Teredinibacter turnerae T7901: one gene and its partner. The protein of the gene in region 1 interacts with the protein of each later gene in a pairwise test. Links are inferred from orthologs where the notes say so. Each region holds a gene or a part of one and is shown on either strand. Other genes may lie near its edges.

Region 1 (5,764 bases):
CACCTTCCATGATATCGGCAATGCTTTTAACGATACCTTTCGGGGTGATGCCATTCGCTTCGTTAAAGGCGATTTGTTTCTCGCGCCGACGGTTGGTTTCGTCCATGGCACGCTGCATGGAACCCGTGATGTTATCTGCGTAGAGAATAGCACGGCCTTTCACATTTCGCGCGGCGCGGCCAATGGTCTGGATCAGAGAGCGGTCTGACCGCAGGAAGCCTTCCTTGTCTGCGTCGAAAATCGCGACCAAGGAGACCTCCGGCATATCCAGGCCTTCCCGCAGAAGGTTAATACCGACCAGTACGTCAAACTCACCCAGTCGCAGATCGCGGATAATTTCCACCCGTTCAACGGTATCGATATCCGAGTGCAGATAGCGCACCCGCACACCGTGCTCCATCAAAAATTCAGTGAGGTCTTCTGCCATGCGCTTGGTCAGCACGGTAATCAGCACGCGATCTTTGGCTTTAACACGCTTGCGGATTTCTGACAGACAATCATCCACCTGAGTGCCCGCCGGACGAACTTCGATTTCCGGGTCCACCAATCCGGTTGGGCGCACGACCTGCTCCACGATTTGCCCCTGGTGCTCGGCTTCATAGTTGCCGGGTGTCGCCGATACAAAAACCATTTGCGGCGCTAGCTGTTCCCATTCATCGAACCGCATAGGGCGATTATCCAATGCCGACGGCAAACGGAAACCGTACTCCACCAATGTTTCTTTCCGCGACCGGTCGCCTTTGTACATACCTCCAATCTGCGGCACAGTTACGTGCGATTCATCAATCACCAGCAGCGAGTTTTTGGGTAAATAGTCAAACAGCGTGGGAGGCGGCATTCCGGCAGCGCGGCCAGAGAGATAGCGCGAGTAGTTTTCGATACCGTTGCAATAACCCAGCTCGCGCATCATCTCCATATCGTATTTGGTGCGTTGCTCAAGGCGTTGCGCTTCCACCAGTTTATCCATACCGCGAAACTGCTCGAGCCGTTCCTGCATTTCCTCTTCGATAAAATCCACTGCATTCAAAATAGTCTGTCGCGGCGTGACATAGTGAGATTTTGGATAGATAGTGCAGCGCGGCAGGCGGGCAAGAATTTCCCCTGTTAACGGGTCGAACGACGAGATCTGTTCCACTTCATCGTCAAACAATTCAATACGCACGGCTTCTATTTCTGAGTCTGCAGGAAACACGTCAATAATTTCACCGCGCACCCGATAGGTTCCGCGGCCAAAATCAATGTCGTTGCGGGTGTACTGCAACTCCGCCAAGCGCCGCAATATTGCGCGCTGATCTATCTGATCGCCACGCGATAAGTGCAGCATCATTTTCAAATAGGCATCAGGATCACCCAAACCATATATGGCAGACACCGTCGCGACGATAAGCGCATCGTCACGCTCCATCAGCGCTTTGGTCGCCGACAGGCGCATTTGTTCAATGTGTTCGTTGACCGATGCGTCCTTATCAATAAAGGTATCGGAAGATGGCACATAGGCTTCCGGCTGATAGTAATCGTAATAGGATACGAAATACTCGACAGCGTTATCCGGGAAGAACTCTTTAAACTCGCCATAAAGCTGCGCTGCCAACGTTTTGTTGTGGGCCATAATCATGGTTGGCCGCTGCAGTTTTTCTACCAGATTCGCAATCGTAAAGGTTTTACCCGAGCCGGTTACCCCAAGTAGCGTCTGGTGGGCCAAGCCGGCTTCCACACCTTGATACAGTTTTTCAATCGCCGCGGGTTGATCGCCTGCTGGCTTGAACTTTGAATTGACTTTAAAGGGTTTTGCCAACTTGGTTAAACTCATGCTTGGCGTATCTCCCAGCATTGATGAATTTTGGGGTTGTGTTGAAAATCCGGGTCTAGGGTTTGCGCGCTAATGTTGGTCACCCGGTAGCGGCTCAACGCATTTTCATCCAATTTGAAACTGCGTAAATTATTCGAAAAATACAAACAACCACCCGGGTTGAGCAAGTCCATACAGCGCTCAATCAGCGCCGCGTGATCCCTCTGTACATCCAATACGCCTTCCATTTTTTTAGAATTGGAAAAGCTGGGTGGGTCCAGCATGATCAGGTCGAAGCCCTGCCTGCAGTTTTTCAGCCAATCCATGCAGTTGGCCCGCACCAGCATATGCTGCGACTGATGAATATTGTTGAGGGCGAAATTATCTTTCGCCCAATCCAAATAGGTGTTGGACATATCCACACTCACCGAGGATTTCGCACCAGCAAGCGCAGCATGTACTGTTGCCGTTGCGGTGTAGCAAAACAAATTTAAAAATTGCTTGCCCTTAGCTTGTTCAGCAATGCGTAAACGCAACGGACGATGATCGAGAAACAACCCGGAATCGAGATAATCGGTAAGATTAACCTGTAAATCGGCATTCCCCTCCCGCACCACGCCCTGCTCAGAGCGATTTCCACCCAGTTTTTCGTATTGCTGCTTGCCGCGATTCCGCACCCGCTGCTTGGTAATCAAGTGCTCGTCGTCCAGCTCATAGGCGTGCGCACAGGCAAGCAAAATTTCTTCAAAGCGGGCCTGGGCTTTTTCGGCGTCCACGGTTTTTGGGGCTGCATATTCCTGAACGTGCAACTTTAACCTGCCGTCCGTAAACTGATAGACATCAATGGCGGCTGAATATTCCGGCATGTCCGCATCATAGACGCGATAACACTGAATATTTTCTCGCATGACCCATTTGTCCAGTTTTTTGCGGTTTTTCAGCAGCCGGTTAAATACCATTTCCGCGCCCGCACTCAGCGGGCATTCACGCAAGTTCAACACAGTTTTATTTGTCGCAGGGGTGGCCGCATCAACTTTTACCTGCTCACCCTCACTGCGCAATTCGTACAGTAAAAGCTCGCTGGCGATTGCGCCGTTAAACAACTGATACTTTTTCGCTGCCCACAACCCCACGGCTTTACCCAGCTCCCTGTTGCCGGTGAACACGGCGAGAGTCCATCCCGGCAGCTCCTGTTTTGCTACGGCGCCAAGTGTTTGGTAGGTGTATTTCAGTGCTTCTATTTCACCCAAACGCTCGCCATAGGGCGGATTACACAGCATCAGGCCATTGCTCAACTCCGCATGGGTCGGCTTTTTGAAATCAGCAACGGATTTTTCGCTGACGCGGATAAAATCATCCAAACCGGCTGCGCAAATATTTTTGCGCGCATTGCCCAGTACCCGAGGGTCCTGATCATAACCGCGAATTTCGCCGGTTCCCGCGGCCAGTCCGCTGGCGAGTTGCTGCTCGGCATCGTCAACCAATGGCTGCCAAAGGCTTTGGTCGTGCTGCGCCCAGCGCAAAAAACCAAACCCCAGCCCACCTCGTCTGGCTCGCAAAAGGCCCGGCGCCATACCTGTCGCGATCATCGCCCCTTCAATCAGAAATGTGCCTGAGCCACACATAGGGTCGAGTAGCGCCAGTCTCTCACTTGCCATTTGCAACCAGCCCGCACGCATTAAAATGGCGGCGGCCAGATTTTCTTTAAGGGGCGCACCGCCCTGACCCAAGCGATAGCCACGCCGGTGCAGGCTTTCTCCGGACAAGTCGAGACTAATGTGGATTTCGTTTTTCGCCAGTCTCGCATTTATCCGCAAATCGGGATTTTGCTTTGCAACGTTCGGTCGCTCACCGCGCACTTCTTTGATCCGATCGACAATCGCATCTTTGACCGTCTGCGCACCAAACTGTGTGTGGCGAATGGCTTTGTTGGAACCCAAAAAGTCCACAATTAAAGTGGCGGCTTCAGGAAAATGTGACTCCCACAGAATAGCTTTTGCCGCCCGATAGAGGTCCTCTGCGCTGTTCACCGACGCTTTTCCCAAAGGCAAAAGGACCTTGTTGGCGAGCCGGGACCACAAACAAACTTTGTAAGCAAGTTCCAGTCCGCCAGAGAAGTAGACGCCGGCCACAGTGGCCCGAACCTGATCGGCACCGAGATCGGTAATCTCTTGATTTAAAAGGTTTTCCAGCCCTTTTGGGCAGGTAGCAAAATATTGAGAGGTCATAATTTTTGTGTGGGGTTTTATGCAAAAGAGCGATATAGAATTAACTGGCTATAAATTTAAATTCGTTCACATTTAAATTAGCCTTTGGGACACTGGTTGTCCGCCTCGCGATTTTTACAGCTTAGCGCAACGCTAACTGACGTGTGGCGGCGACAGGAAACGATCCATTTTATTGGAACGGACTCTTTAGTTCACGCAATTCATGAAGAATATGCTCATAACCAAAAAAGAGGTACTTCCCGAATGAAACGCCAGAAAAAAAATTCCTCCCAACGTGCATTTTCCCGAGGCTACCAGGCAGGTGTTACAGGTCGCTCGCGCAGTCTCTGCCCGCATGTTACCGGTGATACCAGGCATGACTGGCTTACCGGCTGGCGCGAAGGACGAGAAGACCATTGGAATGGTTTCAATACTCTGGCGCAAGCCCAGAAGATTCAAACATTTTTTTAGCCCGGCACAGGTGGCCGGGATAAAGCCTAAAACCCTTTCCGTACCACCAACAATCAAGGACACTGCGCAACAACCGAACCGCAGCCTTTGAAGGACCAGCAAAACCTACCGGTAACCTGTGTGCCGGCCAATAACGACCTGTATCTCAGGTCTACCCCGAAAGAGGCCGCTAGCTAAGCGCAGCAACTGCGCTTGCGGCCTCTGACACCAGCGCAGGGCCGCGGTAAATAAAGCCAGAGTACAATTGTACGAGAGACGCGCCAGCTCGGATTTTTTCTTCTGCGTCTGCACCCGTCATAATACCCCCTACCCCGATTATCGGCATCGCACCTTGCATGTGTTCAGCGAGTACACGAATAACGTGGGTGGATTTTTCAGCAACTGGGCGGCCACTCAGCCCTCCCATTTCCTCTTTGTGGGGCGAGTGCGGGACTTCGTCACGGGACACAGTTGTATTGGTTGCAATCACTGCTTCATACTGATTTGAAACAAGCGCGTCTGCCACGCCTTTAATTTCGTCATCCGTCATATCCGGTGCGATCTTAACCGCAATGGGAACCCGCTTGCCGGTCGCTTCGTGAAGTAGCGCCTGACGACGTTTTATGCCTTGCAATAAATGGCTAAGATTTTCACCAAACTGCAAATTCCGTAGCCCGGGCGTATTGGGGGAAGAAATATTGATGGCAATGTAGTCTGCGCTCTCATAAACGGCGTCCATGCATTTTTCGTAATCGCTAAGCGCCTGCTCTTCTGGTGTGGCCTTATTTTTCCCGATGTTTATCCCCAGCACGCCACGATAGCGACGCCTGGCAACGGCAGCCACCAAATGCGCTACACCCTTATTATTAAACCCCATGCGATTGATGATGCCCTCTTCTTCGATCAGGCGAAACAAGCGCGGCTGCGGGTTTCCAGGTTGCGGCAAGGGGGTAACGGTGCCCACTTCAACAGAACCAAAACCCAATTGGCCCAGCGCATTAAAGTAATCCGCGTTTTTATCCAGCCCGGCAGCAAGCCCCACGGCGTTGGGAAACCGCAACCCCATAACTTCTACAGGGTCTGAAACCGGCGTCGCGACAAACGGCTTGAGCAACTGCAACCGCTCCGCGGCGCCCAGACAATCCAGTGACAACTCGTGCGCGGTTTCCGGGTCGAGCGAGAAAAGCAGTTTGCGTGCAAATGCGTACATGGTGGCAGGCTCCTTAAATTTTCGCGAAGCATACAGAAAACGCCGTCAGCGATAAAGCCGACTGGCGTTTGAGGTTGATTTAGGGCTTGTTTTTAGCGCAATTTACGT
Region 2 (4,323 bases), 1.7 Mb from region 1 along the record:
CGAGCTGAGCGGGTTAAACGCTTCCATTTTAACGTACAGATTGACGTTTTCCGGTGCCAGCTTGTTGATTCTAATTACCGGCGTATTGCCAATGGTGCTGAGGATGTTCTCGTGTCGTTGACTCATGGTCGGGGGCCTCTTTTTGTTTGCTTGGAGCAGAATGCGGCTGTTTGGCGCAAATATTATTGTTGGACGTCGCCGGGCAGTCTCTGTTCAATTCGGGTGTTTGCGAACCATATTGTGGGTCGCAATGGGTCGCCGCAGGCGTAAAATCGACACAAAACTGTGCTCTGATAAGCCGGTTGCTCGCGACTGGATTTGGCCGTGAGTTGGGTTATGTGCCCGGCAGTGCCTGTCATGGCGAGGTAAGACGTCGAATTATATGGGAGCGTTGGCGGAAAAAGTCAACGTGCGGGCCAATTCCCGCGCGTAAATCCCTATCTTCGCCCTATAGCGGGCGCTATAATGCGCGCCTTTTGAGCAGACCCCGTTTAATGAGGCCCTCCCTGTGATTGAGAAGTTGCGTAATATCGCCATTATTGCCCATGTTGACCATGGTAAAACCACCCTGGTCGATAAGTTGTTAAAGCAGTCGGGTACCCTGGATCGCAAGGACGAAAGCTCCGAGCGGATCATGGACTCCAACGACCAGGAACGCGAGCGTGGTATTACCATTCTTGCCAAGAACACCGCCATCAACTGGAATGGCTACCGAATTAACATTGTGGATACCCCTGGGCACGCCGATTTCGGCGGTGAAGTAGAGCGGGTATTGTCGATGGTGGACAGCGTGTTGCTGCTGGTGGATGCGGTTGACGGGCCTATGCCACAAACCCGCTTTGTGACCAGTAAAGCGTTCGAGCGTGGTCTTAACCCTATCGTGGTTATCAACAAAATCGACCGCCCCGGCGCACGCCCTGACTGGGTAATGGATCAGGTGTTCGACCTGTTCGACCGCCTGGGTGCCACCGAAGACCAGCTGGACTTCCCAATCGTCTACGCCTCAGCCCTGAACGGTATTGCGGGCATGGAAGAAGACAACCTGGCGGAAGACATGACGCCGCTGTTCCAGATGATTGTGGATAAGGTTCCTCACCCTCCCGTAGAAGAAGCCAAGCCTTTCCAGATGCAGATCTCTGCGCTGGATTACAATAGCTATGTCGGCGTTATTGGTGTTGGCCGTATTACGCGCGGCAGTCTGTCCCCCAACCAGCAGGTTGTGGTTGTCGATAAAGACGGCAAACAACGCAAAGCGAAAGTTTTGCAAGTGATGGGTTACCACGGCCTGCAGCGTGTGGACACGGATCAGGCTTCCGCTGGCGATATCGTTTGTATCACCGGTATCGACAAGCTCGGTATTTCCGACACCCTGTGTGACCCCAATGCGATTGAGGCGCTGCCCGCACTGACCGTCGATGAGCCAACTGTAAGTATGACTTTCCAGGTAAACGATTCGCCGTTTGCTGGCCTGGAAGGTAAGTTCGTGACCTCGCGTAATATTAAAGATCGCCTCGAACAGGAATTAATCCACAACGTGGCATTGCGCGTGCGTCAGGGTGATACCGCTGACAAGTTCGTGGTCTCCGGTCGCGGTGAGCTGCACTTGTCTGTACTTATCGAAACCATGCGTCGCGAAGGTTTCGAGCTGGGTGTTTCCCGTCCGGAAGTGATTCAGCGCGAGGTAGACGGTGAAATTCAGGAGCCGTTCGAGAACGTGGTTATCGACGTGGAAGATCAGCATCAAGGTTCTGTAATGGAAGAACTGGGCTTGCGCAAGGCGGAAATGACCAACATGGAGCCGGATGGCAAAGGCCGAGTACGCCTGGAGTTTATTGTGCCATCACGCGGCTTGATCGGCTTCCGTGGACTGTTTTTAACGCTGACCTCTGGCTCAGGGATTATGACCAGTATTTTCGACCACTATGGCCCGGTAAAAGCCGGTGATGTGACCAGCCGCCAGAACGGTGTTTTGATCAGCATGGTTAAAGGTAAAACACTGGCTTATGCACTGTTCAATCTGCAGGACCGCGGCCGCTTGTTCCTGGGGCACGGTGAGGAAATTTACGAAGGTCAGATTGTGGGTTTGCACTCCCGTGATAACGACCTGGTCGTCAACCCAACCAAAGCCAAACAGTTGACGAATATTCGTGCAGCAGGCACCGACGAAGCGCTGACGCTCACCCCGCCCGTACGCCATACCCTGGAGCAGGCGTTGGAGTTTATTGAAGACGATGAACTGGTGGAAGTGACCCCGGAGAGCATTCGTTTACGCAAGAAACTGCTCACCGAGAACGACCGCAAGCGCGCGAAAAACGCCGCAGGCGGTAAATAAGCCAGGCCTGCTCACCGGGGCAGGCTGATATTCCCGGCGGTAGATGAGTACGATTTCACGCTATTTGTCTACCGCCCATTCAACTGAATTCATTCAGTACCCTCAGAATATTCCAACCTTTTCGCGGCGATTCAAAATATGCTCCGCGTGTTGATCGCTCCACTCCACGAGCTGTATTCACGTCATTAAATGTGCACGGTGTTATTCAGGTAGCATTCTCGGCGGCAAGGGTTTGACAGCGCTTAATTATGGCTCAAACTACGTAGCGCTCGACCTATGGGGCGATTTAGGCGCAGCAGCCACGCTTAGCTTCAGTTAAATACGTTCAGGAAAATCACAATGAAAAAAATATACGCGTTAGTATTCTGTTTACTCGCTGGTTGTGCCACGGGGGGACCAAACTCTTCCGGTGGTGGAATGGGTAACACAGTAAATACCATGAGTCTGTTAACGCAGTTTTTGAATGCGTACCCGCAGATTTCTACCGCGCTTGCCTTAAACAGGAAGTGCAACATTCTTCCTGAGGAGAAGGCCAACCGATTTGAAGGCTATGTCAGCTCAATAAATGTGTTTATGACGCAGACGGGTTTTATCCCGCAGTCCACCCTCAACAGCTATCAGAAAAGCTGGATGCAAACCGCGGCTGAACAAGCCGAGCTGTCCTGCAGCGCCGATGCAACTGAGCGCGTGATTGGTGCTATGGGCCTCGCTTCGACCATATACCAGCAACTGGGGTTGGGCGCTTAAGTCTCGCTGGCCAGAACGGTGTTCTGGCCGTTGTTTTACTGTAGGAACCTCCGATTAACCTGGTGATTCCTGTAAGTCCTGTAGGGCGCGACAGGTCACGCTAAGAAACTACTGGTTAAGCTGAGGTTCCTGCAACAATACAACATCGTTATTGCAAGATGGTTATTACAACATTGTTTTTCCATCGAACTCACGTAGTGGAACTGCGTTGATCTGTTCCTGCTCTGCCATACGAAAATTAACCGCGATACGTGGAGCGCCTTCCCCGCCAATGGTGCGGTAGTGAGTCACGCAACCACAATTTTGGCAATGGATAAACGCCAGCTCTTTATCTCCCCAAGCGTAGGCGGCCTCCACATCGTGCGCAGTCGATACGGTCACGTCTTGTGGACTGAAATAGCCCCAGAGCGCCTGGTATCGGTGACATATCGAACAGTTACAGCGCGTAATTTGTGTGGGTGTGGGGGCCGTGATGCGGATTGCGCCGCAATGACATTGGATTTTCAGGGTGCTCATGTAACGCTCTCGCAATGAATTGGGCGTACAGATTGTACACTCGGTTCAGGTACTTAGCGTCGTCGTGTTATTTCATTGGTCGATTGCAGCTTTCCGTCACAGGCTCGGGGTAAACTAGTCCGCACTCCTGTGGTCGAACTGATGTTGCTCCTGGTCGGTTACCCATATCAAAATTCCATGTAGTTTAAGAGGTTATGTATGAACGCACTTTATCGAACATTTATACTTTGCGCGTTGACTTTCAGCGCGTCTGCTTTTGCGGATTGGTCGCTCGACGATAAACAGTCATCCGTTAACTTTGTATCTGTTAAAAAAGATTCCGTCGGTGAAGTGCATCAATTCAAACAGCTTTCAGGAAATATCGCTGTAGACGGCACCGCGACTCTTTTGATTGACCTCGCTTCCGTTGATTCTGGTATTGCGATTCGCGATGAGCGGATGCAAAAATTTCTGTTTGAAACAACTAAATTTGCAACTGCCGAGATTAAAGTAAAATTTCCTGCCAAGGTATTGGCTTCAATGAAAACTGGCGATATTCGTGTGTTAGATGTGGATGCGACTATGAGTTTACATGGTAAGTCTGTGGAGAAAACCTGGCCACTAACGGTCTTCAAAACGAAAGCTGGCGGCGTGCGCGTGCTCACCCACAAGCCAGTATTAATAAACGCCGCTGATTTCGATTTGACCGGTGGTATCGCTAAATTAAAAGAACTTGCTGCACTGCCTTC

The links.
Region 2: the proteins of rlmKL (region 1) and typA interact in binary tests that used the Escherichia coli proteins (3 or more experiments, as listed by UniProt). The link is inferred for Teredinibacter turnerae T7901 from one-to-one orthologs.

The regions. Positions count from the first base shown.
Region 1 is NC_012997.1:2,693,233-2,698,996, forward strand. What follows is about bases 1,413-4,369. They hold rlmKL (bifunctional 23S rRNA (guanine(2069)-N(7))-methyltransferase RlmK/23S rRNA (guanine(2445)-N(2))-methyltransferase RlmL), read right to left. Parts: upstream 4,018-4,369; coding sequence 1,807-4,017; downstream 1,413-1,806. Other genes in these bases: uvrB (excinuclease ABC subunit UvrB), read right to left, coding at 1,413-1,810; rmf (ribosome modulation factor), read left to right, coding at 4,261-4,369. Outside these bases: more of uvrB, read right to left, coding at 1-1,412; more of rmf, read left to right, coding at 4,370-4,467; TERTU_RS10730 (quinone-dependent dihydroorotate dehydrogenase), read right to left, coding at 4,637-5,656; TERTU_RS10735 (DUF2835 domain-containing protein), read right to left, coding at 5,749-5,764. UniProt on the Escherichia coli protein: Specifically methylates the guanine in position 2445 (m2G2445) and the guanine in position 2069 (m7G2069) of 23S rRNA. Methylation occurs before assembly of 23S rRNA into 50S subunits.
Region 2 is NC_012997.1:4,429,911-4,434,233, reverse strand. What follows is about bases 1-2,920. They hold typA (translational GTPase TypA), read left to right. Parts: upstream 1-508; coding sequence 509-2,332; downstream 2,333-2,920. Other genes in these bases: TERTU_RS17820 (hypothetical protein), read left to right, coding at 2,672-2,920; cysK (cysteine synthase A), read right to left, coding at 1-126. Outside these bases: more of TERTU_RS17820, read left to right, coding at 2,921-3,079; TERTU_RS17815 (GFA family protein), read right to left, coding at 3,245-3,595; TERTU_RS17810 (YceI family protein), read left to right, coding at 3,794-4,323. UniProt on the Escherichia coli protein: A 50S ribosomal subunit assembly protein with GTPase and nucleotide-independent chaperone activity, required for 50S subunit assembly at low temperatures, may also play a role in translation.